4 regions of the Kitasatospora setae KM-6054 genome follow, and region 2 is predicted to be linked to each of the others. Evidence: riboswitches for the same ligand, from Rfam matches in the RefSeq annotation. Region 2 holds a riboswitch; each other region holds the start of a gene.
The links. Region 2 has a riboswitch for cobalamin ahead of cobN (cobaltochelatase subunit CobN). Riboswitches for the same ligand answer to the same signal wherever they lie in the genome.
Positions count from the first base shown of each region.

Region 1: another riboswitch for cobalamin. It lies ahead of KSE_RS27905 (cobalamin biosynthesis protein); the one in region 2 lies ahead of cobN (cobaltochelatase subunit CobN).
Region 3: another riboswitch for cobalamin. It lies ahead of KSE_RS24310 (ribonucleoside-diphosphate reductase subunit alpha); the one in region 2 lies ahead of cobN (cobaltochelatase subunit CobN).
Region 4: another riboswitch for cobalamin. It lies ahead of nicT (Nickel transporter NicT); the one in region 2 lies ahead of cobN (cobaltochelatase subunit CobN).

Region 1 is NC_016109.1:6,303,106-6,310,462, reverse strand. It holds gene KSE_RS27915 (hypothetical protein) at 1-1,237, opposite strand, end outside; gene KSE_RS27910 (alpha/beta hydrolase family protein) at 1,640-2,764, opposite strand; cobalamin riboswitch at 2,979-3,108, shown strand; gene KSE_RS27905 (cobalamin biosynthesis protein) at 3,140-4,096, shown strand; gene KSE_RS27900 (cobyric acid synthase) at 4,191-5,741, shown strand; gene KSE_RS27895 (putative cobaltochelatase) at 5,777-7,357, shown strand, end outside.
Region 2 is NC_016109.1:7,278,220-7,285,576, reverse strand. It holds gene KSE_RS32045 (precorrin-2 C(20)-methyltransferase) at 1-1,155, opposite strand, end outside; gene KSE_RS32040 (precorrin-8X methylmutase) at 1,152-1,778, opposite strand; gene KSE_RS32035 (putative precorrin-3B synthase) at 1,775-3,088, opposite strand; cobalamin riboswitch at 3,384-3,510, shown strand; gene cobN (cobaltochelatase subunit CobN) at 3,753-7,357, shown strand, end outside.
Region 3 is NC_016109.1:5,450,259-5,457,615, reverse strand. It holds gene KSE_RS24340 (GntR family transcriptional regulator) at 1-321, shown strand, start outside; gene KSE_RS24335 (DUF3311 domain-containing protein) at 689-952, shown strand; gene mctP (monocarboxylate uptake permease MctP) at 973-2,556, shown strand; gene KSE_RS24325 (histidine phosphatase family protein) at 2,721-3,479, shown strand; gene KSE_RS24320 (helix-turn-helix domain-containing protein) at 3,585-4,556, opposite strand; gene KSE_RS24315 (GNAT family N-acetyltransferase) at 4,826-5,320, shown strand; cobalamin riboswitch at 5,424-5,550, shown strand; gene KSE_RS24310 (ribonucleoside-diphosphate reductase subunit alpha) at 5,727-7,357, shown strand, end outside.
Region 4 is NC_016109.1:1,553,683-1,561,039, reverse strand. It holds gene KSE_RS06830 (helix-turn-helix domain-containing protein) at 1-88, shown strand, start outside; gene KSE_RS06825 (DUF6924 domain-containing protein) at 98-382, shown strand; gene KSE_RS06820 (Fpg/Nei family DNA glycosylase) at 454-1,260, shown strand; gene KSE_RS06815 (DUF6445 family protein) at 1,346-2,038, shown strand; cobalamin riboswitch at 2,122-2,332, shown strand; gene nicT (Nickel transporter NicT) at 2,363-3,484, shown strand; gene KSE_RS06805 (DMT family transporter) at 3,505-4,350, opposite strand; gene KSE_RS06800 (helix-turn-helix domain-containing protein) at 4,495-5,070, shown strand; gene KSE_RS06795 (type B 50S ribosomal protein L31) at 5,120-5,362, opposite strand; gene rpmG (50S ribosomal protein L33) at 5,446-5,610, opposite strand; gene KSE_RS06785 (aminopeptidase P family protein) at 5,795-6,901, shown strand; gene efp (elongation factor P) at 6,972-7,357, shown strand, end outside.

The DNA.
Region 1 (7,357 bases), 980 kb from region 2:
CGCGCGGGTGGCCGGACTGCCGGGCCCGGTGGAACAGGCGCACCGGCTCGCCGGCCGAGGCGCCCTCGACGTGGCCGACCAGCAGCGCGGTCTCGCCGTGGTCCAGGACGGCGGCGGCGGTGTCGACCCACAGCCAGGCGGCGTCCTCCGCGCCGAGCACGTCGGCCGGGGAGACCCCGTCCTCGTCCAGCTGTTCGGCCAGCCAGAGCAGCGCGTAGGGGCGCAGGACGGGCTCCTCGACGGCGGCGCGCACGCCCTGCTCGGCGGTGGAGCCCGCCACCACCCGCAGCGCCTCGAAGGCCAGGCCGCGGACCAGCGCGTCCTCGCCGCGGGCGGCCTCCAGCAGTTCGGCGACCGCGCGGTCGGCCGGCCGGGCCGCGACCCAGGCCCGGAACTCGGCGCGGGCCGGGCCCGGGCTGTAGTCGGCGCAGGCGCTGAGCAGCTCGGCGGCGCTCTGCTCGATGTGGCCGGCGGCGGTCTGCGCGACGGTGCAGATCTCCTCCAGCTTGGCCCGGACGGCCCAGTGGCCGAGCGGGGAGAGCTCGGCGGCCTCGTCGCGGCGGCCGAGCGCGCCGACGGCGGCCAGGCCGTCGAGCATCCAGTCAAGGACGGCGGCGACGTCGGCGGGCGAGTGCGGGGTGTCGATCTGCGGTTCGCGGCAGGTGCCGCGGACGGCGGAGACCGCGAACGCGGCGTGCGGGACGGGCGACAGCGGGAAGGTGCCGGAGCTGGGGCCGAGGCGGCGCTCGTCGAGGCCTCGGCGGAGCAGTTCGAGCAGTTCGCTGTCGGCGACCGGGCCGTCCACCAGGTGCAGGAAGGACAGCAGCTGGGGGGCCTGGTCGACGGCCTGGCCGGCCAGCTGGGCGAAGACGCCGCGCAGCGCGGCGGGCGGGACGGGGGCGAGCAGCGTCCAGGCGTCGAACAACGCGGACCAGCCGCGGATCACCGCCTCGTCGTCGTGCTCCCAGGCGTGCAGCCGCCAGCCCGGCCCGGCCCCGCCGTCGCGGAGCTCGACCAGGCCGACCAGCAGGGCCTGGCCCCAGGAGTTGGCGGCGGCGCCGACGGTCATCGCGAGGGCCCGGCCGGCGGCGCGGGCGTCCTCGGGGAGGAGCTCGCCGCGCTTGTCGACCTCGGACAGCTCGCCCGCCCAGCGGGCGACCCGCACGGCGTCGGCGAGCATCCGGCGGGCCAGCGGGGCGAGCTCGGAGGGCGCCGGGAAGCCGTCGGGGACGGGCACCCGGCCGCGTCCAGGCTTCGCGGGGACCCGGCGGCGGGGGGCGGCGGCGGGGGGGGTGCCCTCCACACGACCGACGGCCGCCGTTCCGGGCAGACGGGTCACCGTCGCACCGGTGCGGTGGGGCGGGTGCGGGGCATCACGGTCGCGCGGGTTCCGAGACGTCACGCCGTGCAGTCTTCCCCTTGTACGGGCCTTCTGTCACATCGACTGTCGACCTGTCTCGGCCCGTTGTCCGAACGCCTCGAACTGCCGGGGGACGAATCGCCGCGAAACGGTACGAAGCACTCCGTTTCTCGACGTGGACATGGCAGGCATGGTGACCACTCCGAGACGGAGACGCGGTACCCGGCGTTCCGGTTCCCGCTGCTCCGCCGCCCGAACCCGCCGTACGGGCCCGATCGCTCAGAGCAGCGGGGTGAGGAAGCGGCGCAGCGCCTCGGTGTACCCGGCCGGGTCGGCGTTCCACAGCGCGGCGTGGCCGGCCCCCGGCACCGGGTGCAGGCTGACCAGGTCGTCCCGGCCGTCGGCGAGGCGCCGGGCGGCGCTCCACGGCGCGACCGGGTCGTCCGGGCTCTGCAGCAGCAGGGCGGGGGCGGGAAGGTCGGCGCCGGAGGCGATCCGGGCGAAGTCGGCCAGGTCGACGCCGGTGCGGCCCTCGGCGGCGAGCGCGCCCAGTTCGCCCAGCGCCGGGGAGGACCAGGCCCGGCCGGTCTCCCGGCGGACCGTCTCGGTCCAGTCCAGCACCGGGGAGTCCAGCACCACCCCGGCGATCCGGTCCCGCCAGGTGGAGCGGGCGGCCGTGTGCAGGGCGATGGTCGCGCCGACCGACCAGCCGTACAGCACCACCTGCCCGGCGCCCTGGGCCAGCGCGTACCGGATCGCCACGTCGACGTCCTGCCACTCGGTCTCGCCGAAGTGGCCCAGGCCGTCGGGCGAGGCGGGCGCGCCCCGGTCGCCGCGGTAGCTGACGGCCAGCGCGGGCAGCCGCAGCGCGTGCAGCAGCGGCAGCACCGGCAGGCACTGCTCGCGGTCGGTGCCGGGGCCGTGCACCAGCAGCACCCAGGTGCCGCGGGCGCCCGCGGTGCGCCAGGCCGGCAGGTTGCCGAGGTCGGCGGCGACCGCGACGTCCGTGTAGTCCAGGCCGAGCGCGGTGCGCGGGTCGCCGCGCAGCACCCGCGCGGTGACCTCGACCGCGGTGCCGACCGCGAGGGTGCCGCCGTCGGCCCGCTCCAGCCGCCGGGTGACCCGGCCGCCGGACTCGTCGAGCACCGCGCCGACCACGGCGTGCCCGCCGCCGGGCCACTCCAGCGCGTACGTGCCGCGCCGGCGGGTCTCCGGCGTCGCGGTCAGCACCACCCGCCCCGGCCCGAGCGCGACCACCTCGACCGGCACCGGCGCCGACAGCACCTGCCCCCCGGCCCCGGGCCGCACCACCCGGTCCGACACCTTCCGGCCCAGCAGCAGGAACGCCGCCGTCCCGGTCCCTACTGCGGCGGCCGCGACGGCGGCTGCGGTTCCCCAACGCATGGCGGTCTCCCGGGTGCTGGCGGTGCTGTGCCTCCCAGTGCACCTGCCCCGGAGCCGGACGGCCATTCGGGGCCGCGATGCGGGTGACGGGCGACGGCGGCGCGGGGGCCGGGGGCGGGGGCCGGGGCGAGGGAGGGGACGAAGCGGGATGGCGACGGTGTGTGACCAAACGCTCCGTCGGGTCGGTTGACTGCCGCGAAGCGGGCGTGGTGGGATCTTCGGGCCAAACGGAGGCAAGCAGAGGAAGCCGGTGCGAGTCCGGCGCGGTCCCGCCACTGTGACCGGACACCCCGCGCGGGGGTGGCCGGAAGTCAGGAGACTCTGGCCTCCGTTCCGTCGATCCAGGGCGCGGACCCTGAGTGAGGACACGACGCCATGCGGGCTGCCCCGTACCTGGTGGGCGCGGTCGCGGGATATCTCGCGGACGCCCGGTTCGGAGACCCCCGGCGCGGACACCCCGTCGCCCTGTTCGGCGCCGCCGCGGGCCGGTTGGAGCGCCGGCTGTGGCGTGACCACCGGGGGGCGGGGGCGCTGCACGCGGCGCTCGCGGTCGGCGCGGTCGCGGGCGGGGCGGTGCTGGCCGGCCGGGCGGTGCGGCGTTCGCCGCTGGCCGGGGGGGCGCTGGCGGCCGGGGCGGTGTTCACCGTGCTCGGCGGGACGTCGCTGACCCGGGAGGCGGCCGCGATCGGCCGTTCGCTGGCGGACGGCGACCTGTCGGCGGCCCGGGAGCGGCTGCCGCACCTGTGCGGGCGCGACCCGTCCGGCCTGGACGAGGCGCAGGTGGCGCGGGCGGTGGTCGAGTCGGTCGCCGAGAACACCGCGGACGCGGTGGTGAACGCCCTGGTGTGGGGCGGTGTCGCGGGCGTGCCGGGGCTGTTGGCGTTCCGGGCGGTGAACACGCTGGACGCGATGGTGGGGCACAAGTCGGCCCGCTACCGGCGGTTCGGCTGGGCGTCGGCCCGGCTGGACGACGTCGCGGGGTGGCCGGGCGCCCGGCTGACCGCGCTGCTGACGGTCGCCGCGTCCGGCGCCCCGACCCGCGCCTGGCGGGTCTGGCGGCGGGACGGCTCCGCGCACCCGAGCCCGAACGCGGGCCAGGCGGAGGCCGCGTTCGCGGGCGCGCTGGGCGTGCGGCTGGGCGGGACGCTGCGCTACGGCGAGCGGGTCGAGCACCGGCCGGTGCTGGGCGCGGAACTGCCGCCGGTCGGCGCGGCCGACATCGCCCGGGCCTGCCGGCTGTCGCGCCGGGTCGGCGCGCTCGCGCTGGCGACGACGCTCACCGCCCGGGCGCTGGGCGGGCGGGCGCTGGGCGGGCGGGTACGGCGCGGGTGAGCCCGCTGTCGCGACCGCCCCGCCCCGGGCGGGCCTCCGGCCTGCCCGCTCCTCTTCTCCTCCTCCCGCTCCGCTTCCTCGAAGGAGTTCTGCCGTGAACGGCGCGCTGTTGGTGGCCGGTACGACCTCGGACGCGGGGAAGAGCGTGGTGACGGCGGGCATCTGCCGCTGGCTGGCCCGGCAGGGGGTGCGGGTGGCGCCGTTCAAGGCGCAGAACATGTCGTTGAACTCGTTCGTGACGGCCGACGGGGCGGAGATCGGGCGGGCGCAGGCGATGCAGGCGCAGGCGGCGGGGGTGGCGCCGGAGGCGGCGATGAACCCGGTGCTGCTGAAGCCGGGCGCGGACGGGCGCAGCCAGGTGGTGCTGCTGGGCCGGGCGGTCGCGGAGGTCGGGGCGCTGGACTACCGGGACCGCAAGCCGGTGCTGCTGGAGCGGGCGCTGGAGTGCCTGGCGGACCTGCGGTCGCGGTTCGACGTGGTGGTGTGCGAGGGCGCGGGCTCCCCGGCGGAGATCAACCTGCGGGACCGGGACATCGCCAACATGGGCCTGGCGTCGGCGGCCCGGCTGCCGGTCGTGGTGGTGGGCGACATCGACCGGGGCGGGGTGTTCGCGTCGATGTTCGGGACGCTGGCGCTGCTGTCGCCGGACGACCAGTCGCTGGTCGCCGGGTGGTTCGTCAACAAGTTCCGCGGCGACGCCCGGCTGCTGGCGCCGGGCCTGGAGATGCTGCGCGGGCTGACGGGCCGTCCGGTGCTGGGGACGTTCCCGATGCTGCCGGGCCTGTGGCTGGACGCGGAGGACTCGCTCGACCTGGCCTCGGTGGCGGCCCGCCCGTCGGCGGGCGGGCCGGTGGGGGCGCAGGTGCTGCGGGTCGCGGTGGTGCGGCTGCCGCGGCTGTCGAACTTCACGGACGTGGACGCGCTGGCGCAGGAGCCGGGCGTGCTGGTGCGCTGGGCGACCCGCCCGGAGGAGCTGGCGGACGCCGACCTGGTGGTGCTGCCGGGCACCCGGGCCACCGTCGCGGACCTGGCCTGGCTGCGGGCGCGGGGCCTGGCGGAGCCGCTGGCGGCGCGGGTCGCGGCGGGGCTGCCGGTGCTGGGGGTGTGCGGCGGCTACCAGATGCTGGGCCGGGAGATCGTGGACGCGGTGGAGTCGAAGTCGTCCGGCCCGGTGGCGGGCCTGGGGCTGCTGCCGACCCGGGTGGTGTTCGGCGCCGAGAAGGTGCTGGCCCGGCCGGCGGGCGTGGCGCTGGGCGAGCGGGTCGAGGGCTACGAGATCCACCACGGGGTGGTTGCGGTGGAGGGCGGCGAGCCGTTCGTCACCGACGACGCGGGCCGCCCGCTGGACGGCTGCCGGCTGGGCCCGGTGTGGGGCACCACCTGGCACGGGGTGCTGGAGAACGACGCGTTCCGCCGGGCCTTCCTGGCCGAGGCGGCCCGCGCGGCGGGCCGGGCGTTCGTCCCGGCGCCGGACACCTCGTTCGCCGCGGCCCGCGAGCAACAGCTCGACGCGCTGGGCGACTTGGTCGCCGAGCACGCCGACACGGACGCACTGTGGAAGCTGATCGAGAACGGGGCACCGGCGGGTCTGCCGTTCGTGCCGCCCGGGGCCCCGGCCCCGCTGGAGATGGGGAGTGCGAAGTGACCGAGGCCCGTTATCCGTTCACGGCGATCGTGGGCATGGACGACCTGCGGCTGGGGCTGTTGCTGAACGCGGTCTCGCCGGCCGTGGGCGGGGTGCTGGTGCGGGGCGAGAAGGGGACGGCGAAGTCGACGATGGTGCGGGCCCTGGCAGGGCTGCTGCCGTCGATCGCGACGGTGCCGGGGTGCCGGTTCGCCTGCGACCCGGCGGCGCCGGACCCGCAGTGCCCGGACGGGCCGCACGACGGCGGGGCGGCGGCCGAACGCCCGGCGTTCCTGGTGGAGTTGCCGGTGGGCGTCTCGGAGGACCGGGTGGTCGGCGCGCTGGACCTGGAGCGGGCGCTCGCCGAGGGCGTGCAGGCGTACGAGCCGGGGCTGCTGGCGAAGGCGCACCGCGGCGTGCTGTACATCGACGAGGTGAACCTGCTCCAGGACCACCTGGTGGACCTGCTGCTGGACGCGGCGGCGATGGGCCGCTCGTACGTGGAGCGGGAGGGCGTGTCGGTGCGGCACGCGGCCCGGTTCCTGCTGGTCGGGACGATGAACCCGGAGGAGGGTGAGCTGCGGCCGCAGCTGCTGGACCGGTTCGGCCTGACCGTGGAGATCGCGGCGACCCGGGACGCGGACGAGCGCGCCGAGGTGGTGCGCCGGCGGCTCGCGTACGACGCCGACCCGGCCGGCTTCGCCGCGCGCTGGGACGAGCGGGAGCGGGAGCTCGCCGAACGGATCACCGCCGCACGGGAGTTGCTGGCCGACGTCGAGCTGTCCGACCTGGCGCTGCGGCAGATCACGGCGGTCTGCGCGGCGTTCGAGGTGGACGGCCTGCGCGCGGACATCGTGATGGCCCGGACGGCGGTCGCGCTGGCCGCCTGGGCGGGGCGCGGCGCGGTGCTGGAGGAGGACGTCCGGACCGCCGCCCGGCTGGCGCTGCCGCACCGGCGGCGGCGCAACCCGTTCGACGCGCCGGGGCTGGACGAGGAGCAGCTGGACCGCACGCTGGCCGAGCACCAGCCGCCGGAGGACCCGGAGGACCCGGAGGGCCCGGAGGACCCGGAGGGCCCCGAGGACGACGGCCCCGGCGGCGGTCCGGACGGCGGCGGCCCGGACGGCGGCGGGGCGCCGGAGCCGGAGCCGGGTGACGGCAACGCCCCGAGCGGGGAGGCCGGTTCGGACGAGTCGCCCGCCCCGCCCCGGCAACGCCCGGGCGGGGGACGGGAGTCGGCGCCGGTCGCGGCCGATCAGCCGTACCGCACCAGGCTGTTCACGGTGGACGGGACGGGCCGGGGCGCGCAGGGCCGGCGCTCCCCCGCCGAGACGGACGCCGGGCACACCATCCGGGCCCGCCGCCCGCGCGGCCGGCTGTCCCGGCTGCACCTGAGCGCGACGCTGCGCGCGGCCGCCCCGCACCAGGTGGCGCGCGGGCGGGCCGGGCGGGCGCTGGTGCTGCGCCGGGACGACCTGCGGGAGCAGGTGCGCCGGGGCCGGGAGTCGAACCTGGTGCTGTTCGTGGTGGACGCCTCGGGTTCGATGGCGGCCAGGCAGCGGATGACGGCGGTGAAGGGCGCGGTGCTGTCCCTGCTGATGGACGCGTACCAGCGGCGCGACAAGGTCGGGCTGGTG
Region 2 (7,357 bases):
CATGCCGGGCAGCACCCGGACGGGCACCTCGCGGTAGGGGTCGGCGCAGGCGGCCTCCAGGACGGCGGTGGCCATCGCGAAGACGCCGGGGTCGCCGGAGGAGACCACGGCGACCCGGCGGCCGCGGCGGGCCAGCTCCAGGGCGAACTCGGCGCGGACGCCCTCGACCTTGTTGTCGGAGCCGTGCCGGACCTGCCCGGCGCGGACCGGCACCCGGTCCAGGTAGGTGGTGTAGCCGACCAGGTCGGTGGCGTTCGCGAGGGCGCCGCGCGCCTCGGGGGTGAGCCAGAGCGGCCCGGCCGGCCCGGTGCCGACCACGACGACCTCGCCGGGGGCCTGTCCCGCGTCCCCCACCGCGCCCCCCACCGCAGGCTCCGCGGAGTCGTCCGGGGCCTCGAAGGGCCGTCCTGCGGAGTCGAGCGCGGCGACCCGGCTCGGCAGCACGGCGACGGCGAAGTACGGGACGCCGTCGGGGTCGACGTCGGCCAGCCGTCCGGTGCGCTCGCCGTCCATGGTGGCGCGTTCGACGTACCGGGCCTCGTCCAGCCGGCCGGCCCGCTCCAGGGCGCGGCGGACGGCCGGGAAGGTGCGGCCGAGCTTCATCACGACGGCGGAGTCGGTGGCGGCGAGGCGGGCGGTGAGCTCCTCCTCGGGGAGGGTGCCGGGGATGACGGTGAGGACTTCCTCGGCTTCGACCAGGGGGGTGCCGAGGCGGGCGGCGGCGGCGCTGATCGAGGTGACGCCGGGGACGACCTCGGTGGGGTAGCGGTGCGCGAGGCGCTTGTGCATGTGCTGGTAGGAGCCGTAGAAGAACGGGTCGCCCTCGGCGAGGACGACGACGTCGCGTCCGGCGTCGAGGTGGGCGGCGAGCCGGGCAGCGGCCTCCTGGTAGAAGTCGTCGAGCGCGCCGCGGTAGCCGCCGGGGTGGTCGGTGGTCTCCACGGTGACGGGGTACATCAGCCGCTCTTCGATCTGACGGCCCGTCAGGTACCGTTCGGCGATGGCCCGGGCGTGCGAACGGCCGTGCCGGGCGCAGTGGTAGGCGATCACGTCGGCCTTGCCGATGAGTTCGGCGGCGCGGACGGTGAGCAGGGACGGGTCGCCCGGTCCGACGCCCACGCCGTACAGCTTGCCGGTGTGCTGACTGTCCGTCATTCTTCTTCGCTCGCAATCGCGTTGATGGCGGCGGCGGCTATGGCACTGCCGCCTCGGCGGCCGCGGACGACCAGGTGTTCCAGGGCGGCGGGGTGCTCGGCGAGGGCCTGTTTGGACTCGGCGGCGCCGATGAATCCGACCGGGACGCCGATGACGGCGGCGGGGCGGGGGGCGCCGGCCTCGATCATCTCCAGCAGGCGGAACAGCGAGGTGGGGGCGTTGCCGACGGCGACGACGGCGCCTTCGAGGCGGGGCAGCCAGAGTTCCATCGCGGCGGCGCTGCGGGTGGTGCCCATCGCGCGGGCGAGTTCGGGCACGGCGGGGTCGGTGAGGGTGCAGAGCACCTCGTTGTCGGCGGGCAGCCGCTTGCGGGTCACGCCGCTGGCGACCATGTTGACGTCGCACAGGATCGGCGCGCCGGCCAGCAGGGCGCGGCGGGCGTCGGCGACGGCGTTCGGCGACCAGAGCAGGTCGTCGACCAGGTCGGTCATGCCGCAGGCGTGGATCATCCGGACGGCGACCCGGGCCACGTCGGCGGGCAGGTGGGCGAGGTTCGCCTCGGCCCGGATGGTGGCGAAGGACTGGCGGTAGATGGCCGCGCCGTCCTTCTCGTACTCGATCATGCGGGCCTCCGGCGTGGGGCGGTGGGACTCTGGACGGTGGTCGGGCTCTGGGCGGTCGAAGTCTGGACGGTCGGGCTCTCGGTACTGGCGCCCTGGGTGGCGCGGGCCGCGGCGACGGCCCCGGCGGTCTCGTCCGGCGCGGTGTCGCGGGTGGCGCCGTCGAGCGTGACGCGGTGTCCGGTCGGGGTGGCCAGGACGTCGACCCAGCGGCCGGCGGGGTGTCCGCAGCGGCGTTCGCAGCCGGACCAGTGGACGGGGAGTCCGGTGGCGGGTGCGGCGGCGACGGCCCGCGCGGCCTGGGCGCGGACGTCGGCGCGGGACTTCGCGCAGCCGGGCAGGCCGGTGCAGGCGGTGACGCCCTCCCAGGGGCCGCCGGGGGCGGTGCGGAACCCGGCGGCGGCCAGCCGCGGCAGCCAGTCGGGGTCGGCGTGCGGCAGGACGACGCCGCGCCAGGGGGTGAGCCGGGCCCGGTCGGGGGCGGCGGGGCCGAGGGCTTCGGCGAGCAGCCGCCACTGGGCGCTGCTCGCCCGGCCGAGGCGGGGGGCGACGGAGAGGGCGCCGGGGAGCCGGCCCAGCGCGGTCCGTCCGCCGCCGAGGGGCGGGGGCAGCGGGGTGTCGCCCGCGGGGAGTGCGTGCTGGATCTCGCGGGCGTGCCAGGCGCGTCCGGCGGCGAGGTCGAGGATGCGGCGGGCGGCGTCGAGGGCGGCGGCCACGGGGGTGCCGGCGGTGGTGTCGACGGCGGTGGCGCGGGGGGCGCGGCCGTAGCGGAGCAGGGCGCGGCCGTCGCCGACTGCGATCAAGGTCACATCGGCGTCGAGGGCGGCGACGTCGCCGCGGCCGTCGTCGAGGGCGAACAGGAACTTGCCGGAGAGCGCGGCGGCCCACGGCGCGGCGCACAGGGCGAGGTCCAACTCCCTTACCCAGTCGGTGATCTGTTCTCCGCCGGTGCCGTGGCCGTCGAGGCCGGCCAGTGGGGAGGCGACGATGTTGCGGACGCGTTCGTGCGTGTCGGAGGGCAACAGGCCGACGGCGCGCAGGCGTTCGGCGAGGTCGGCGGCGCAGTGGGCGGTCAGGCCGCGGAGCTGGGCGTTGCCGCGGGAGGTGATCTCGATGTCGCCGTTGCCGAGGGCGTCGGCGGCGTCGGCGACGGCGTTCATCTGACGGTGCGTCAACTGACCGCCGGGCAGCCGGAGTCGGGCGAGGTGTCCGTCCTCGGCGGCGTGCAGGCGGAGCGCGCCGGGGCAGGCGTCGGCGCGACCTCGGTCGGGCCCGACGGAGGGTGCCTGGGTGGCGTCGGGTGTGGGTGGCATGGCGGCGAGCATACCCATCGCCCGCGCCCGCGCCACCGCCTCGTCCGACACGTCCGGCCGCCGCTCCCGCCGGGCCTGTCGCGGGGTGATTGCGCAGCTCAGCGCGGTGTGGGCGCGGTGCGGACGCCGTCCGGGGGCGGCGCGGGCCGGATTTCGCGCGGTGCGGACGCGGCGCGGGCAGGGCCCGGACACGACCCGGACGCGGCCCGGGCGGGGCGCCGGTGGTCGGGTTTCGGTCAGCGTCACAGGTCACACTCCCCCGTGGGCCGATCACCCCGTACGATGCTGGCGGGCGCCTCTCGGGGCGTCCGCTGCCAGCGACGGCACAGCGGAGGAAGTCCGGTGCGAATCCGGTGCGGTCCCGCCACTGTGACCGCGGCTCACTGAGCCGTGGGAGCCAGGAACTCCGGCCGTCCTCCACTGCCCGGGGCGAGGACCCCGAGGAAGGCTGTTCCATGCGCTGCCGCATGCCCGTGCCCCGGCGGGCGCCCGCCGTCGCCGGGTCGTCCCGTGCCGTTCGCCCCGCGCCGTCCGCCCGCCTCGCGCCGCTGGTCAGCCCCGGGCCGCTGGTCTGCCACGCACCGTTCGTCTGCCCGGCGTCGCCGGTCCGCCCCGCGCCGTCCACCCGCCCCGTGCCGTCCGAGACGCCCGGGAGGGCTTCCGCATGATCCTGCTGCTGTCGACGTCCGACACCGACCTGCTGAGTGCCCGCGCGGCGGACGGCCCGGTGCCGTTCCGCTGGGCGAACCCGTCCCGGTTGTCGCCGGAGGAGCTGCCCGCGCTGCTGGACGGCGTGGAGCTGGTGGTGGTGCGGCTGCTGGGTGGTCGCCGGGCCTGGCAGGAGGGGTTGGACGCGCTGTTGGCGGGTCCGCGTCCGGTGGTGGTGCTGACGGGCGAGCAGGCGCCGGACGCGCAGTTGATGGAGTTGTCGACCGTTCCGGCGGGCATCGCGGCGGAGGCGCACGCGTACCTGGCGCACGGCGGTCCGGCGAACCTGGCGGAGCTGGGCGCGTTCCTGTCGGACACGGTGCTGCTGACCGGGCACGGTTTCGCGTCGCCGGCGTCGGCGCCGTCCTGGGGCCCGCTGGAGCGCGAGGCGCGGGACGCCGGGGGGCCGGTCGTCGCGGTGCTGTACTACCGGGCGCACCACATGAGCGGGAACACGGCGTTCGTCGAGACGCTGTGCCGGGCGGTCGAGGACCAGGGCGCCCGGGCGCGGGCGTACTTCTGCGCGTCGCTGCGCGGGGCCGAGCCGGAGCTGCTGGCGGAGCTGGGCGCGGCGGACGTGATCGTGACGACGGTGCTGGCGGCGGGCGGTACCCGGCCGGCCGACGCGCAGGCGGGCGGGGACGAAGAGGCATGGGACGCGGGGGCGTTGGCGGCGTTGGACCGTCCGATCCTGCAGGCGCTGTGCCTGACCTGGTCGCGGGAGCAGTGGGAGGGCAGTGACGACGGCCTGTCGCCGCTGGACACGGCGACGCAGGTCGCGGTGCCGGAGTTCGACGGCCGGCTGATCACGGTGCCGTTCTCGTTCAAGGAGGTCGACGAGGACGGGCTGACGGTGTACGCGGCGGACCCGGAGCGGGCGGCGCGGGTGGCGGGCATCGCGGTGCGGCACGCCCGGCTGCGGCACACTCCGGCGGCCGAGCGGCGCCTCGCGCTGGTGCTCTCCGCCTACCCGACCAAGCACGCGCGGGTGGGCAACGCGGTGGGTCTGGACACGCCGGCGTCGGCGATCCGGCTGCTGGAGCGGCTGCGCGCGGAGGGCATGGACCTGGGCGACAGCCTGCCCGGTTTCCACACCGACGCCGGGGGCGGCCACGAGGGCGACGCGCTGATCCACGCGCTGATCGACGCGGGCGGCTACGACCAGGCGTGGCTGACCGAGGAGCAGTTGGCCCGCAACCCGGTGCGCATCCCGGCGGCCGACTACCGCCGCTGGTACGCGACGCTGCCGGCGGCGCTGCGCGAGCGGGTGGAGGAGCACTGGGGGCCGGCGCCGGGCGAGCTGTACGTGGACCGGTCGCGCAACCCGGACGGCGACCTGGTGCTGGCGGGCATCCGCTCCGGCAACCTGCTGGTGCTGGTGCAGCCGCCGCGCGGGTTCGGCGAGAACCCGGTGGCGATCTACCACGACCCCGATCTGCCGCCCAGCCACCACTACTTGGCGGCGTACCGGTGGATCGCGGCGGACCGGGCGGACGGCGGTTTCGGCGCGCACGCGGTGGTGCACCTGGGCAAGCACGGCAACCTGGAGTGGCTGCCGGGCAAGACCGCCGCGCTGTCGGCGGAGTGCGGCCCGGACGCGGCCCTCGGCGACCTCCCCCTCGTCTACCCGTTCCTGGTGAACGACCCGGGCGAGGGCACCCAGGCCAAGCGCCGGGCGCACGCCACGCTGGTCGACCACCTGGTGCCGCCGATGGCGCGCGCCGACTCGTACGGCGACATCGCCCGGCTGGAGCAACTCCTCGACGAGCACTCGAACATCGCGGCGATGGACCCGGCGAAGCTGCCGGCGATCCGGGCGCAGATCTGGACGCTGATCCAGGCGGCGAAGCTGGACCACGACCTGGGGTTGGCGGAGCGGCCGGAGGACGACGGGTTCGACGACTTCCTGCTGCACGTCGACGGCTGGCTGTGTGAGGTGAAGGACGCGCAGATCCGTGACGGGCTGCACGTGCTGGGGCAGGCGCCGACGGGCACCGACCGGGTGAACATCGTGCTGTCGATCCTGCGGGCGCGGCAGATCTGGGGCGGCGTGAGCGCGCTGCCGGGCCTGCGCGAGGCGCTGGGCCTGGACGAGGCGGCGCTGACGCTGGGGGCGACGGACGCGGCGGAGGCGAAGGCCCGTTCGCTGGTCGAGGCGATGGAGGCGGAGGACTGGAACCCGGCGGCGGTGGCGAAGGTCGCCGAGGGGCTGCCCGCCGCGGTCGCCGAGGTGCTGTCTTTCGCCGCCACCCAGCTGGTGCCCCGACTGGCCGCCACCACCGACGAGTTGGACGCGGTGCTGCACGCCCTGCGAGGCGGTTTCGTCCCGGCCGGGCCGTCGGGTTCGCCGCTGCGCGGGCTGGTGAACGTGCTGCCGACCGGCCGCAACTTCTACTCGGTGGACCCGAAGGCCGTCCCGTCCCGGCTGGCCTGGGAGACCGGCCAGGCGCTGGCCGCGTCGCTGATCGAGCGCTACCGGGCCGACAACGACGGGCAGTTCCCGCCGTCGGTGGGCCTGTCGCTGTGGGGCACGTCGGCGATGCGCACGGCGGGCGACGACATCGCGGAGGCGTTCGCGCTGCTCGGCGTGCGCCCGGTGTGGGACGACGCCTCGCGCCGGGTGACCGGCCTGGAGGCCGTCCCCGCTGAGGAGTTGGGCCGGCCGCGGATCGACGTGACACTGCGCATCTCGGGTTTCTTCCGGGACGCCTTCCCGCACGTGGTGGCGCTGCTGGACGACGCGGTGCGGCTGGCGGCCCGGCAGGAGGAGCCGGCCGAGCAGAACTTCGTCCGGGCCCACGTGCAGGCCGACCTGGCCGAGCACGGCGACGAACGCCGGGCCACGGTACGGGTGTTCGGCTCCCGCCCGGGCACCTACGGCGCGGGCCTGCTGCAGCTGATCGACAGCCGGGACTGGCGCACCGACGCCGACCTGGCCGAGGTGTACACGGTGTGGGGCGGCTACGCGTACGGGCGGGGCCTGGACGGGCGGCCCGCGCGCGAGGAGATGGAGAGCGCGTACCGGCGGATCACCGTGGCGGCGAAGAACACCGACACCCGTGAGCACGACATCGCCGACTCGGACGACTACTTCCAGTACCACGGCGGCATGGTGGCGACCGTGCGGGCGCTGACCGGTGCCAGTCCGGCCGCGTACATCGGCGACTCGACCCGGCCGGAGACCGTGCGGACCCGCACCCTGACCGAGGAGGCCGCCCGGGTCTTCCGGGCCCGGGTGGTGAACCCGCGCTGGCTGGAGGCGATGCGGCGGCACGGCTACAAGGGCGCCTTCGAGATGGCCGCGACCGTCGACTACCTGTTCGGCTACGACGCGACCACCGGGGTGGTCGCGGACTGGATGTACGAGAAGCTGACCCAGGAGTACGTGCTCGACCCGGTCAACCGGGAGTTCTTCGCCGACGCCAACCCGTGGGCCCTGCACGGCATCGCCGAACGCCTGCTGGAGGCCGCCGGGCGCGGCCTGTGGGCGGAGCCGGACGCGGCGCTGCTGGACGAGCTGCGGCAGGTGCTGCTGGAGACGGAGGGCGAGCTCGAAGGCGA
Region 3 (7,357 bases), 1.8 Mb from region 2:
GGCGACCCGATGGCGATCGAGGTCGCCCACCTGTCCGCCAAGCGCTTCCCGGCGCTCCGCCGCAACCTGGCCAAGCACAACTCGCTCTACACGGCGCTGCGCGAGGTCTACGGGGTGACGGTCGCCGAGGCCGAGGAGACCATCGAGACCACCCTCGCCAACCCGCGCGAGGCCGGCCTGCTCGGCTCCGACCTGGGCCTGCCGATGCTGCAGCTGTCCCGGCACTCCTTCGACGCGGACGGCGCGCCGGTGGAGTGGGTGCGCTCGATCTACCGGGGCGACCGCTACAAGTTCATCACGCGGCTGAACCGGCCGGCCTGACCACCGGCTCTTCCGGTTCCTCCGGGACGACGCAGCATCACGCGGCTGAACCGGCCGGCCTGACCACCGGCTCTTCCGGTTCCTCCGGGACGACGCAGCATCACGCGCCTGAACCGGCCGGCCTGACGCGTCCGCGTCCGACACGTTCGGGTGGTCGCCGGGTTCCCGGTTGACGGGGTAGTGACAAGGGTCACCCGTCTGCCCTAGCCTCGCGGGGACCTTCCGATCACCGAGGGTGCTGCTCGGCGGACGCACGGCCGTGTGCGTTGCGGCGCCACTGAGGTGACTCCTCGTCAGCCTCCGGGAGCCGCTCGTGCCGTCGTCGTCCCCGTTCCCTCCTCCTTCGGGCGCTCCGGGCGCCCCGCCCGTGGTGTCCGCCGCCCGGGTGCTGGCGGGCCTGTGCCTGCTGGTGCCGATCGTGGTGATGCTGTGGGTGCCGTCCTACCGCAAGGCCGCGCCGGATCTCGGCGGGATGCCGTTCTTCTACTGGTACCAGCTGCTGTGGGTGCCGCTGTCGGCGGTGTTCTCCGGCGCGGCGTACCTGTTGCTCAGGCGTGACGAGGCGGCCCGCCGGGCCGCCTCCGCCGTCTCCGGGGCCGTCTCCGGGCCGCTGGACGGGGGCCGGGCGTGAAGCACGTGGACTGGACCGCGATGACGGTCTTCCTGCTGTTCTTCGTCCTGGTGACGGTGATGGGCTTCCTGGCCTCGCGCTGGCGGCGGCCGGACGACGCCCAGCACCTGCACGAGTGGGGCCTGGGCGGCCGGAGCTTCGGGACCTGGGTGACCTGGTTCCTGCTCGGCGGCGACCTGTACACGGCGTACACCTTCGTCGCGGTGCCGGCGGCGGTCTACGCGACCGGCGCGATGGGCTTCTTCGCGGTGCCGTACACGATCATCGCGTACCCGCTGGTGTTCCTGTTCCTGCCCCGGCTGTGGTCGGTCTCCCGGGTGCACGGGTACGTGACGCCGGCCGACTTCGTGCGCGGCCGGTACGGGTCGCGGGGGCTGTCGGTGGCGGTGGCGCTGACCGGCATCCTGGCGACGATGCCGTACATCGCGCTGCAGCTGGTCGGCATCCAGGCGGTGCTGGACGTGCTGGGCGTGGGCGGCAGCGGGAACTGGTTCCTGCAGGACCTGCCGCTGTTCGTGGCGTTCGGCGTGCTGGCCGCGTACACGTACTCGTCGGGGCTGCGGGCGCCGGCGCTGATCGCGTTCGTGAAGGACGCGCTGGTGTACGTGGTGATCCTGGTCGCGGTGGTGTACATCCCGATGCGGCTGGGCGGCTACGGGAGCGTGTTCGACTCCGCGGCGCGGAAGTTCTCGGCGCCGGGCTCGGCGGGCAAGCTGATCCTCGGCCCGGACAAGCAGTGGGCGTACGCGACGCTGGCGTTCGGGTCGGCGCTGGCGCTGTTCATGTACCCGCACTCGGTGACCGGCGTGCTGGCGTCGAAGTCGCGCAACACGGTGCGCCGGAACATGGCGATCCTGCCCGCGTACTCGCTGATGCTGGGGCTGCTGGCGCTGCTCGGCTTCCTGGCGATCGCGGCCGGGGTGGGCAAGGGCGTGCCGAACTTCAACAGCCAGCTGGCGGTGCCGCAGCTGTTCGCGGACATGTTCCCGTCCTGGTTCACCGGGGTGGCGTTCGCGGCGATCGGGATCGGGGCGCTGGTGCCGGCCGCGATCATGTCGATCGCGGCGGCGAACCTGTTCACCCGCAACGTCTACAAGGAGTTCCTGAAGCCGGGCGCGACGCCGGCCGAGGAGACCCGGGTGGCGAAGCTCGCCTCGCTGCTGGTGAAGGTCGGCGCGCTGGCGTTCGTGCTGGTGCTGGACAAGCAGGCGGCGATCAACTTCCAGCTGCTGGGCGGCCTGTGGATCCTGCAGACCGCGGTGGCGCTGGTCGCGGGCCTGTTCACCCGCTGGTTCCACCGCTGGGCGCTGCTGGCGGGCTGGGCGGTCGGCATGGTGTACGGGACGTGGCAGGCGTGGGGGGTGTCCACCCCGAAGGTCAAGCACTTCGCCGGCAACAGCACGGAGATCCCGGGGATCGGCCAGACCGGCTACATCGGCCTGACCGCGTTCGTGCTGAACGCGGTGGTGGCGGTGGTCCTGACACTGGTGCTGCGGGCCCTGAAGGCCCCGGAGGGCGCCGACGAGACGGCGCGGGCCGACTACTCCGCCGAGGCCGGCGACGAGGCGCTGGAGCACGCTCCGCAGCCCGCGGCGGCGCACTGACGCACCGGGGGCGCACACCGTGCGTCCGTGCGCCCTCTGGTCGCGCCGTTGCCCCGATCGACACCGGGGTGACGGCGCGATCGTCTGTTATGACCGGCCGTTCGGCGGAGAGACCGGGAGAGACGACACACCGCACGCGCCGACGACCACCGGGAGCCACCGCCATGACCGACCTGAGCACGCTGCGCAACGGGCACCGGCCGGAGGCGGAGCGGCCGGAGCCGCCGCTCCGCCTGCCCTCGGTGCTGATCGCCACCCGGCACGGCGAGTCGACCGCCAACGTGGAGTTCCGGCAGGCGGACGCCAGCGGGGCGCTCGCCGTCCCGATCACCTGCCGGGACGCCGACATCCCGCTCTCCCTGCACGGCCAGGACCAGGCCCGCGACCTGGGCCGCTGGTGGGCCGAACGGCCGCCCGCCGACCGGCCGCGCTCGGTCTGGTGCTCGCCGTACGTGCGCACCGCCGAGACCGCCCGGATCGCGCTCGCCCAGGCGTCCGGCCTCGGCGCCGTCCCGGTCGGCCTGGCGGTGCGCTACGACGAGCGGCTGCGCGACCGCGAGCTGGGCGTGCTGGAGATGCTCACCAAGGCCGCGATCGAGCGCGACCACCCCGCCGAGGCGGCCCGCCGGCGGCGGATGGGCGAGCTGTACTACCGGCCGCCGGGCGGCGAGTCCTGGCTGGACGTGGCGCTGCGGGTCCGCGGCCTGCTGCGCGACCTGGGCGAGGAGGAGGCGGGCCGGCCGGTGCTGGTGGTCGCGCACGACTGCACGGTGCTGATGCTGCGGCACGTGCTGGACCGGCTCACCGAGGACGAGCTGCTGGCGCTGGACCCGGTGGCGAACTGCTCGGCCAGCGTCTGGCGGGCCGACGGGGGGCGGCTGCGCCCGTCCAGCTGGAACCAGACCGGCCACCTGACGTCCTGAGCCCTGCCCGTCCTGCCGCCCTGCCTGTCCTGCCGCCCTGCCTGTCCTGCCGCCCTGCCTGTCCTGCCGCCCTGCCCGCCCTGCCGCCCTGAGCCCGGGCCCCCGCTACGCCCCGGCGGCCCGTCCCGGGCCGCCGAACGCCCGCCGGTAGGCCAGCGGGGTGGTGCCGAGCCGGCGGCCGAAGTGGTGCCGGAGCGCGGCGGCGTTGCCGAAGCCGCAGCGGGCGGCGACCGCGTCGACGCTCTCGCCGGTGGACTCCAGCAGGTGCTGGGCGAACAGCACCCGCTGGCCGGTGAGCCAGCGGTGCGGGGTGGTGCCGGTCTCCTGCCGGAAGCGGCGGGCGAAGGTCCGGGGCGACATGTGGGCGAGCCGGGCGAGCTGGTCGACGCCGGTCTCCCGGTCGAGGTGGCGGCGCATCCACTCCAGCACGGCGGTCAGCGCGTCGCCCTCGCACTCGGGCAGCGGCCGGTTGATGAACTGGGCCTGGCCGCCGTCCCGGTGCGGGGCGACGACCATCCGGCGGGCGATCGCCCGGGCCACCTCGGCGCCCTGGACCTTGCGGACCAGGTGCAGGCAGGCGTCGATGCCGGCGGCGGTGCCGGCCGAGGTGATCACCGGGTCGTCGTCGACGTACAGCACGTCGGGTTCGACGGTGGTCAGCGGGAAGCGCTCGGCCATCAGCTCGGCGTACTGCCAGTGGGTGGTGCAGCGCCGGCCGTCGAGCAGGCCGGCGGCGCCGAGCAGGAAGCTGCCGGAGCAGATCGACAGCAGGTGGGCGCCGCGGTCGTGGGCGGCCCGCAGCGCGGCGAGCAGCGGTTCGGGGTAGTGGGCGCGGATGCCGGTGGCGGTGGCGATGACCAGGTCGGCGTCGGCGAGCCGCTCGGGCCCGTGCGGGACGTCGACGGTGAAGCCGGCGTGGGTGCGCATCGGCCCCGGCCGGTCGCCGACCAGGGCGAAGTCGTAGACCGGCAGGCCGGAGGCGCTCCGGTCGAGGCCGAACACCTCGCAGGCCACGCCCAGTTCGAAGGGGTGGATCTCTTCGAGGACCACCACGGCGACGTTGTCGAGCTTCCGCATCGGTCCAGGATGGCAGTGGCAGGATTTCGTGGCAATGGTGCGTTCCTGCCACTCGTCGGCCGGGGGCCGGGGGCGGAGAGTGGAGGCATGACCACCGCACTCGCCCTGCTGGGCCTCCTCGGCGGTTTCGGCCTCATCGGCGCCCTGGTCGGCCGCGACCTGGAGCGCCACGGCCGGACCGGCCGCGACACCGTCCACCGCCCGACCGGCTACCCCTTCGACCCGGACCTGGCCGACCCGCGCCGCCGCCGGTCCGGCACACTGTCCGGATGCAGCCTCCGATCGTCCGCCGCGCCCTCGTCCACGACCTCGCCGGTGCCGGGGAGGTCAGCGTCGCGGCCTTCGTCGGCGACGGCCACACCCGTCCCGACTCGCCGTACGTCGAGCTCCTCCGCGACGCCGCCCGGCGCGACCGGGAGGCCGAGCTCCTGGTCGCCGTCGACGGTTCCGGAGCCGTGCTCGGCTGCGTGACCTTCGCGCCCGGCGGCACCCCGTGGGCGGACACCGCCGGGCCCGGCGAGGGCGAGATACGGATGCTCGCGGTCGGGCCGGCGGCCCGCGGCCGGGGCGTCGGCCGGGCCCTGGTGGAGGCGTCGATCGCCCGCAGCCGGGAACTCGGGCTGGGCGGGATGGCGTTCTCCACCCGTCCGGCGATGACCGCCGCGCACCGGATCTACGAGGCCCTGGGCTTCGTCCGGACGCCCGAGCGGGACTGGTCGCCGGTGCCCGGCACCGACCTGATGGTCTACACGATGCGGTTCTGAGGCGGTTCCGAGGCGGCTCCGGCGCCGTTTTCGTTGTCTACGCGCGGCGCCACCGCCGCGACACGCGCTACTACATCTGGTGCTTCCAGATCCAGCCACCACAACATGTATGCTCACTCTCGCTGTCGACGCAGGGGAACCCGGTGAAAGTCCGGGGCTGCCCCGCAACGGTGAGCGGGCTGTAGCGACGCCCGCGCAGTCCGAGGACCTGCCGACGGTGTGCGACACGGCATCCCCGCAGACGCCTTGTGCAGCACAGCTTTGCCGTCCGGTCTCGCGGGCGGACCGGGGGTGGGTCTTCGCGCGCCGGAACGCGTTCTCGTTCCCCCGTGCCGCCTTCCCCTGGCCGCGTGCGGTCCCGGACACCCCGAGCCACGTCCGCCGCCGCCACAGGAGAGAGTGCGCCTTGACCGTCGCCGCCTCAGTCACCCTGCCGTCCCAGGGATCCGCCGACGCCTTCACCGACCCCGGTGCGGCGTTGCTCCGGCTGCTCACCGACCGCAGCACCGACCTCCCCCAGGTGGACCCCGGCCACGTCGCCGCCGCCGCCCTGCGCGGCCGGCACGCCGGTTCGGACTTCGCCGAGCTCCGCGGGCTGGCCGTCGAGGCCGCCGCGTCGATGATCGCCGAGGACCCGCAGTACTCGAAGCTGGCCGCCCGCCTGCTGGCGCTGGAGATCCGCGACGAGGCCGCCACCCAGCAGGTCACCTCGTTCTCCTCCTCGGTGGCCGTGGGCCACGCCGAGGGCCTGATCGGCGACGCGACCGCCGCCTTCGTGGCCGCGCACGCCGACCTGTTCGACTCGCTGGTGGACGAGGCGGGCGACGACCGCTTCGAGTACTTCGGCCTGCGCACCGTGCAGTCCCGCTACCTGCTGCGCCACCCGATCACCCGCAAGGTGGTCGAGACCCCGCAGCACTTCCTGCTCCGGGTGGCGGCGGGCCTGGCGGTCGGCACCTCCGAGGAGTCGGTGCGCGAGGTCGCCGAGCTGTACACCCTGATGAGCCGGCTGGAGTACCTGACCAGCTCGCCGACGCTGTTCAACTCCGGCACCCGGCACCCGCAGATGTCCTCCTGCTACCTGCTGGACTCGCCGCTGGACAACCTGGACTCGATCTACAACCGGTACGCGCAGATCGCCCGGCTGTCCAAGCACGCCGGCGGCATCGGCCTGTCCTACTCGCGGATCCGCTCGCGCGGCTCGCTGATCCGCGGCACCAACGGCCAGTCGAACGGCATCGTCCCGTTCCTGCGCACCCTGGACTCCTCCGTGGCGGCGGTCAACCAGGGCGGTCGGCGCAAGGGCGCGGCCTGCGTGTACCTGGAGACCTGGCACGCCGACATCGAGGAGTTCCTGGAGCTCCGCGACAACACCGGCGAGGAGGCCCGGCGCACCCACAACCTGAACCTGGCGCACTGGATCCCGGACGAGTTCATGCGCCGGGTGAACGCCAACGCCGACTGGTCGCTGTTCTCCCCGGCGGACGTGCCGGAGCTGGTCGACCTGTGGGGCGCCGACTTCGACGAGGCGTACGTGAAGGCCGAGCTGGCGGGCAAGGCCGTGCGCACCATCCCCGCGCAGACCCTGTACGCCCGGATGATGCGCACCCTGGCGCAGACCGGCAACGGCTGGATGACCTTCAAGGACGCCTCCAACCGGGCCGCCAACCAGACCGCGCTGCCGGGCCGCACGGTGCACTCCTCGAACCTGTGCACCGAGATCCTGGAGGTCACCGACGACTCCGAGACCGCGGTCTGCAACCTCGGCTCGGTCAACCTGGGCGCGCACGTCGCCCCCGGCGCCACCGCCGCCGACCTGCTGAACGCGATGGACTGGGACCGCCTGGACGCCACCGTCCGCACCGCGGTGACCTTCCTCGACCGCGTGATCGACATCAACTTCTACCCGACCACCGAGGCCGGGACGTCCAACTCCCGCTGGCGCCCGGTCGGCCTGGGCGTGATGGGCCTGCAGGACGTCTTCTTCCAGCTGCGGATCGACTTCGACTCCGCCGAGGCGGTCGCCCTCTCCACCCT
Region 4 (7,357 bases), 5.7 Mb from region 2:
CCGCTGGACCGACCGCCCGGGCCTGGACTTCGCCGCGCTGGCCCGCGAGGAACTCACCGCCCTGCGCGACACCGCCGCCACCCTCTGAGGAGCCCCCGTGCGCCCGCCCGTCGCCGACGTCGGCGAGCACGACGCCCTGATCGACCGCACCGCGCTGGCCGGCCCCGGCCACCCGCTGCTCGCCGTCACCACGCTGCGCCCCGAGGACTGCGCGGAGCCCGCGTGGTACGAGCAGGAGACCGCGTACGGCACCGAGTTCCGCGCCCCGGCGGCGGCCGTCGAGGAGATCAACGCCAACCTGTCGATCGGCAACCTCGGCTTCGAGGAGTTCGCCGCCGCCGCGCACCGCGACCCCGAGGGCCGGTACCGGCCGGGCGCCTGAGGCCGGGCCCGTCCGTCCGGCCTGGGAGAATGGACCCCTCGCCGACCACCACGACCGAGGAGTTGACGCCGGTGCCCGAGGGGCATGTGATCCACCGCCTGGCCGGGGAGCACGACGAACTGTTCGGCGGCCGCCCGGTGCGGGCGTCCAGCCCGCAGGGGCGGTTCGCCGAGGGGGCCGCGCTGATCGACGGGCGGGTGCTGGACGAGGCGCAGGCGCACGGCAAGCACCTGTTCCTCGGCTTCGGCGAGCACTGGCTGCACGTGCACCTCGGCCTGTACGGCACGTACGCCTTCGGGGCGGGCGAGCCGCCCGAACCGGTCGGGCAGGTCCGGCTGCGGATGGTGGGCGACACCGGCTACGCCGACCTGCGCGGCCCCACCGCCTGCGAGCTGCTCACCCCCGCCGAGAAGGCCGCCGTCCACGCCCGGCTGGGCCCCGACCCGCTGCGCCCCGGCGACGCGGGCGACGCGGCCTGGTGGCGGATCTCCCGCAGCGGCAGCACGATCGCCGCCCTGCTGCTGGACCAGAAGGTGCTGGCGGGCGTCGGCAACGTCTACCGCGCCGAGGTGCTGTTCCGGCTCGGGATCAGCCCGCACCGCCCCGGCCGCGCGCTCTCCCGCCCGGAGTGGGACGCGATCTGGGCCGACCTGGCCGCCCTGATGCGCGACGGCGTCGCCGCCGGCCGGATCGACACCGTCCGCCCCGAGCACACCCCCGAGGCGATGGGCCGCCCGCCCCGGGTCGACGACCACGGCGGCGAGGTGTACGTCTACCGCCGGTCCGACCGGCCCTGCCTGGTCTGCGGCACCCCGGTCCGCACCGAGGAGCTGGCCGCCCGGAACCTGTTCTGGTGCCCGCGCTGCCAGCGGGCGTGACGCCCCGTCAGCGGGTCAAGCCTTGACGCAAGGTTGACCACGCCTTGGGCGAGGGCTCCGGAACGGCGCTCCTATTGTCGGGTCCATGCCCGTGCAACCGTTCCAGGGCCCGCGCCCCACCCCGGCGCTCCCGGTCCTGCCGTACCGCAAGCCCACCAGGGGACGCGACTACTGGGTGCTGGACGACGTCCTCCCGGACCCGGACGCGGTGCGGGCCAGGCACCTGGCGCGCACCGACTGGGACGAGGGCTACCCGCACCGGCCGGAGTCCTGGCCCGGCCTGCGGGCGATGCCCGGGCTGGAACCGGACGAGCTGGCGCACGTCGAGGCGCTGGTGCGGGCGGCGACCGGGGCCGGGCGGATCTGGGCGCTGGACCAGGCCGAGGGCGGCACGTTCAACCACAACTGCGTGCAGGTGGTCGGCGCGGGGGAGTGCGAGCCGCGCCCGCACACCGACTCGCGCTCGCTCTGCCGGTACGCCGCCGTGCTCTACCTCAACCCGGCCGTGCCCAAGCGCTGCGGCACCAGCTTCCACCGGCAGAGCTTCCCCGGCGGCCGGCTCGGCGGCAACAGCGTGGTCGCCCCGCACGACAACCTGGTGGACGCCCTGGGCACCCGCTTCGTCCCGCCGGACTCGTTCACCGAGGACCTGGCCGTGCCGCACCGCTACAACCGGCTGCTGCTCTACACCGCCAACCTGATCCACACCGCGACCGAGTACCACGGCGCGACGCTGGAGGAGAAGCGGATGACCTGCGTCTTCTTCTGGATGGCCTGACAGTCCGTCACCACGTTCCTGACCAGGCGTGATCTGCGCCACCCGGGCCCCGGTGCGCTCTTGCCGCCGGGCCCGGGCCGGGCCTACGGTGGGCGGGCCGTGGTGTTCGGGAAGCCGGTGCACCGCGTCCGTCACGAGAGTGTGCGGCGCGGGAGTCCGGAGCGGCCCTCGCCACTGTGATCGGGGAGTCGTCGGCTCCCACCCCGTGCCACTGGCCGCCCGCGGCCGGGAAGGCCGGGAGCCGGCGCGCAACACCCCGTCAGCCAGGAGACCGGCCACGGCATCTCACGAAGTGATCCACGAGGTGCTGGAGCGTGAACGCGGATGACCGCGCATGAGTCGACCCTGCCCGGGAACGAACCCGGGACCCCCCTGCCCGCCTTCCGCTGGCGGCGCGAGGACACCCTGCGCACGGCCGGGCTGATGGCGGTGATCCTGGTGCTGCACGCGGTGGCGTTCGGGACGCTGCTGTTCCTGGTCGCGCCGCACCACTACGCCGTCGGCACCCAGGTGTTCGGCGTCGGCCTCGGCGTCACCGCGTACACCCTGGGCATGCGGCACGCCTTCGACGCCGACCACATCGCGGTGATCGACAACACCACCCGCAAGCTGATGGCGGACGGCCGCCGCCCGGTCTCGGTGGGCTTCTGGTTCGCCCTCGGGCACTCCTCGATGGTGGTGCTGATGGCCGCCCTGGTGGCCGGCGGCGCGGCGCTGGCCGGCACCCTGATGGACGAGGACTCCGCCACCCACCAGGTGCTCGGCACCATCGGCACCACCGCGTCCGGCGCCTTCCTCTACCTGATCGCAGCGCTCAACCTGGTCGCCCTGCTGGGCATCTGGCGGGTGTTCCGGGCGATGCGGGCCGGCGAGTACGACGAGGCCGAGCTGGAGAGGCATCTGGCGGCGCGCGGTCTGCTGGCCCGGCTGCTGAACCGGGCCACCCGCTCGATCAGCCGCCCCGGCCAGATGTTCCCGGTCGGGATGGTGCTCGGCCTGGGCTTCGACACCGCCACCGAGGTCACCCTGATGGTGATGGCGGGCTCCGGCGCGGCCTCCGGCCTGCCCTGGTACGCGGTGGTCTGCCTGCCGCTGCTGTTCGCCGCCGGGATGAGCCTGTTCGACACGCTGGACGGCACGTTCATGAACTTCGCCTACCAGTGGGCGTTCGCCAACCCGGTCCGCAAGGTGTACTACAACCTGACCATCACCGGGCTGTCGATCGCGGTGGCCTTCGTGATCGGCACCATCGAGCTGGTCGCCGTGCTGCACGACAAGTTCGACCTGGCCGACCCGGTCACCGGCTGGATCGCCGGACTCAGCCTGGACAACGTCGGCTTCGTGATCGTCGGCCTGTTCGTGCTGGTCTGGGCCGCGGCGATCGGCTACTGGCGGATCGCCAAGCGCTCCCGCGCGTTCGCCGGGGCCGGCGCCGGGGCGTCCTGACGGCGGGTTCTGACGGCGGGTCAACCGGTGGCCAGGAGCAGCGTCCCGGCCACCGCGAGGCCCGCGCCCAGCACCTGCACCCGCAGCAGCCGCTCCTTCAGCAGGCCGCGCGCCATCAGCGCGGTGACCACCGGGTAGAGCGAGGCCAGCACGGCCGCGACCGCCACCGGACCCAGGTAGGAGGCGGCCGCGTACAGGCCGTTCGCGGCCACGTCGGCCACCCCGACGGCGGTCAGCGCGGGCAACTCGCGCAGGCCCGCCCGCAGTTCGAGCGGCTGCCGGCGGGCCGCGGCGGCCAGCAGCCCGGCGCCGACCGCGGTGTTGGTCAGCCGCTGCACGCACAGCGTCAGCAGCAGTGCGCCGCCCGCGCCGGCGTGCGCGACCAGCGCCAGCACCGCGCCGAAGGCGAACGCCGCGCCCAGCGTGAGCGCCAGCACCCGCCCGCCGACCGCGGGCCCGCCGCGCTGCGGGCCGCCCGCCAGGGCGACCCCGGCGACCGCCACCGCGATGCCCGACGCCTGGACGGGGCCCGGCCGTTCGCCGAGGAACAGGCCGACCCCGATCGGCACCAGCACGCCGACGGTGGCCAGCGGCGAGACCACGCCCATCGGCCCGAGCGCCAGCGCCCGGTAGAACGCCAGCAGCGCGAACGGGCCGATCGCGCCCGCCGCCACCGCGTACCAGAGGGCCGGCCCGGCCCCGGCCCAGCCGCCGCTCGCGGTCACCGCCACCGCGAGCACCGCGGCGGCCGCCGCCTGCGAGAGCACCACCACGGTCAGCGCGGGCAGCCGCCGGGTGATCGCCCCGCCGCCGTAGTCGGCGACGCCCCAGAGCAGGCTGGCGAGCAGCGCGAACGCGGCGCTCATGAGGCGGCGGGCAGGGCGTGGGGGAGGGCGGGAGGGGCGGCGGACAGCATGGTGGACTCCGCAGTACAGTCGGTGGACCTGTCGATGCCGCCGCAGCATAGTTCACTCTGATGCACTGGCCCAAGCAGAATATTGGACTGCCCCGTGCTGGACGCCGATCTCGTCACCCAGGCCCTCGCCCGCAACCTCAAACGGCTGCGCCTCGAACGCGGCCACACCCTGGACGCCCTGGCCGCCCGCTCCGGGGTCAGCCGGGGCATGGTCGTCCAGATCGAACAGGCCCGCACCAACCCCAGCGTCGGCACCGTGGTCCGGCTCGCCGACGCGCTCGGCGTCTCGATCGCCCGGCTGCTCGACTACGACGCCTCCTCCGAGGTCCGGATCACCCCGGTCGAGGACGCCGTCCGGCTGTGGACCGGCCCCGGGGGCGGCAGCGGAACCCTGCTCGGCGGCACCGAGGCCCCCGGGCCGCTGGAGCTGTGGTCCTGGCGCCTGCACCCCGGCGAGGCGCACACCTCCGACCCGCACCCGCCCGGCACCGTCGAGATCGCCCGGGTCGACGAGGGCGTCCTCACCCTCACCCTGGACGGCCGCGACCACCGCGTCCCGGCCGGCTCCACCGCCTCCTACGAGGCCGGCACCGCCCACGGCTACCGCAACGACGGCGACGCGCCCTGCCTGGTCACCATGGTCGTCTCGGTGCCCCCGCCCGGGGCCTGAGCAGGCCGAAGGGCCCCGGGGGAGCCCGGGGCCCTGCGCGTCGTTCCGGTCAGCCGCCGTACCGGCGCCGGTACAGCTCGACCCGGCCCTCGGTGTCCATCAGGCGGGCCCGGCCGGTGTGGAACGGGTGGCTCGCCGAGGACGTCTCGACGTCGACCACCGGGTACGTCCGCCCGTCCGCCCACGCGACCGTGCGGTCGCTCGCGGCGGTGGAGCGGGTCAGGAACGACAGGCCCCCGGTCTTGTCCCGGAAGACCACCGGACGGTACTCGGGGTGGATTCCCTGCTGCATGACTGTTCCTCCTCGCCGGCTGCGTGCGCGGGTGCGCGCACGGGTGCGTGATCGATCGGACGGGTGCGGTGCGGGCGCCGCGGTCAGCGGGCCTCGCGGAACTCCACGTGGCGGCCCGCCACCGGGTCGAACTTCCGCAGGGCCATCCGGTCGGGGTCGTTGCGGCGGTTCTTCCGGGTCACGTACGTGAAGCCGGTGCCCGCCGTGGACCGGAGCGTGACCACCGGTCGCAGTTCGCTGCGTGCCATCGTCTCGTCCTTCCTCTCCCGGCAACGATTGCCGTTTTCATCAGGTCACAACGCGACGCCCCCCGCCCGCATTCCCGCCCGCGCCCCCGTTTCCCGCGCCCCCGTTCCCCGTGCCCGGCCGCGCCCCGCCCCCTACGGCCGGTCCCGACAGGCGCCCCGGCGGACCCGTTCGTACGCTCGGACCATGTCCGACGCGCACGCCGCCCGACGCGAACGCCTCCGCGAGTACTGCAGCGCCTCCGGAGCCGACGCCGCGCTGATCACGCGCGCGGCCAACGTCCGCTACCTGACCGGCTGCCCCCCGCTGGGCGCCGCGCTGCTGCTGACCCGGGAGCGGGCGGTGCTCGCGGTGCCCGAGGACGCCGAGCCCGGCGAGGGCGGCGAGCGGCCCGGCGACCCCGAGGTCACCCGGCTGCCGGTGCCCGCCGAGGGCGACGCCGCGTTCGCCGCCGCCGAGGCCGCCGCCCGGCTGCGGGTGCGCGACCTCGCGGTCGAGGAGCACGACCTGACCGTGGACCGGCACCGCGCCGTCGCCCGGCTGCTGGGGGCGACCCGGCTGCTCGACCTGGACCGGGCGGTGGAACGGCTGCGGGTGGTCAAGGACGAGTACGAGCTCGCCGACCTGCGGATCGCCGCCGAGATCGCCGACCAGGCCCTCGGCGAGCTGCTCGAATCGATCCTGGTCGGCCGCACCGAGCGGCACCTGGCGATGGAGCTGGAGCGCCGGATGATCGACCACGGTGCCGACCGGGCCGCCTTCCCGGTCTCGGTCGGCACCGGCAGCCACTCCGGCCTGGAGCGGCACCAGCCCACCGACCGCCGGGTCGAGGAGGGCGACTTCCTGACCGTCGCGCTCGGCGCCCGCTACCGCGGCTACGGCATCTCCACCGCCCGCACCTTCGTGATCGGCGCCGCCCCCGCCGCCTGGCAGGTCGAGCTGCACCGGCTGGTCTTCCGCGCCCAGCGGGCCGGCCGGGAGGCCCTCGGGCCGGGCGTCGAGCAGCACGTCCCGGACGACGCGGCACGTTCGATCCTCCAGGCCGCGGGCCACCCCGAGCGGTCCGTCCACGCGCTGGGACACGGCATCGGTCTGGAGATCCGGGAGGCTCCGCGCCTGGGGCCCGCCGACATGGGTAAACTGGACAACCGCGTGCCGGTCACCGTCGGTCCGGGGGTCCATCTCCCCGGTCGGGGCGGTGTCCGGATCGAGGACACGCTCGTGGTGCGGCCTCCCGAGGAGGGCGGGCCCGAGCTGCTCACCATCACCACCAAGGAGCTCCTCGCGCTGTGACCGGAAGCGGTCCCGGCGGCGCGCGGCTTGGTGTTCCTTGACAGCGGACATATCAGGAGTAAGTGCGCCCGTGGCTACCACGAACGATCTCAAGAACGGCATGGTCCTCAAGCTGGACGGCGGCAAGCTCTGGACCGTCGTCGAGTTCCAGCACGTCAAGCCCGGCAAGGGCCCGGCCTTCGTGCGCACCAAGCTGAAGGAGGTCCTGTCCGGCAAGGTCGTCGAGAAGACCTTCAACGCGGGCATCAAGGTCGAGACCGCCAACGTCGACAAGCGGACCATGCAGTACTCGTACCGTGACGGCGACACCTTCATCTTCATGGACCTCGACACCTACGACCAGGTCCCGGTCGAGGCCGCCACCGTCGGCGACGCCGCCAACTACCTGCTGGAGGGCTTCGAGGCCCTGGTCGCGCAGAACGAGGGCGTCCCGCTGTACATCGAGCTCCCCGCCGC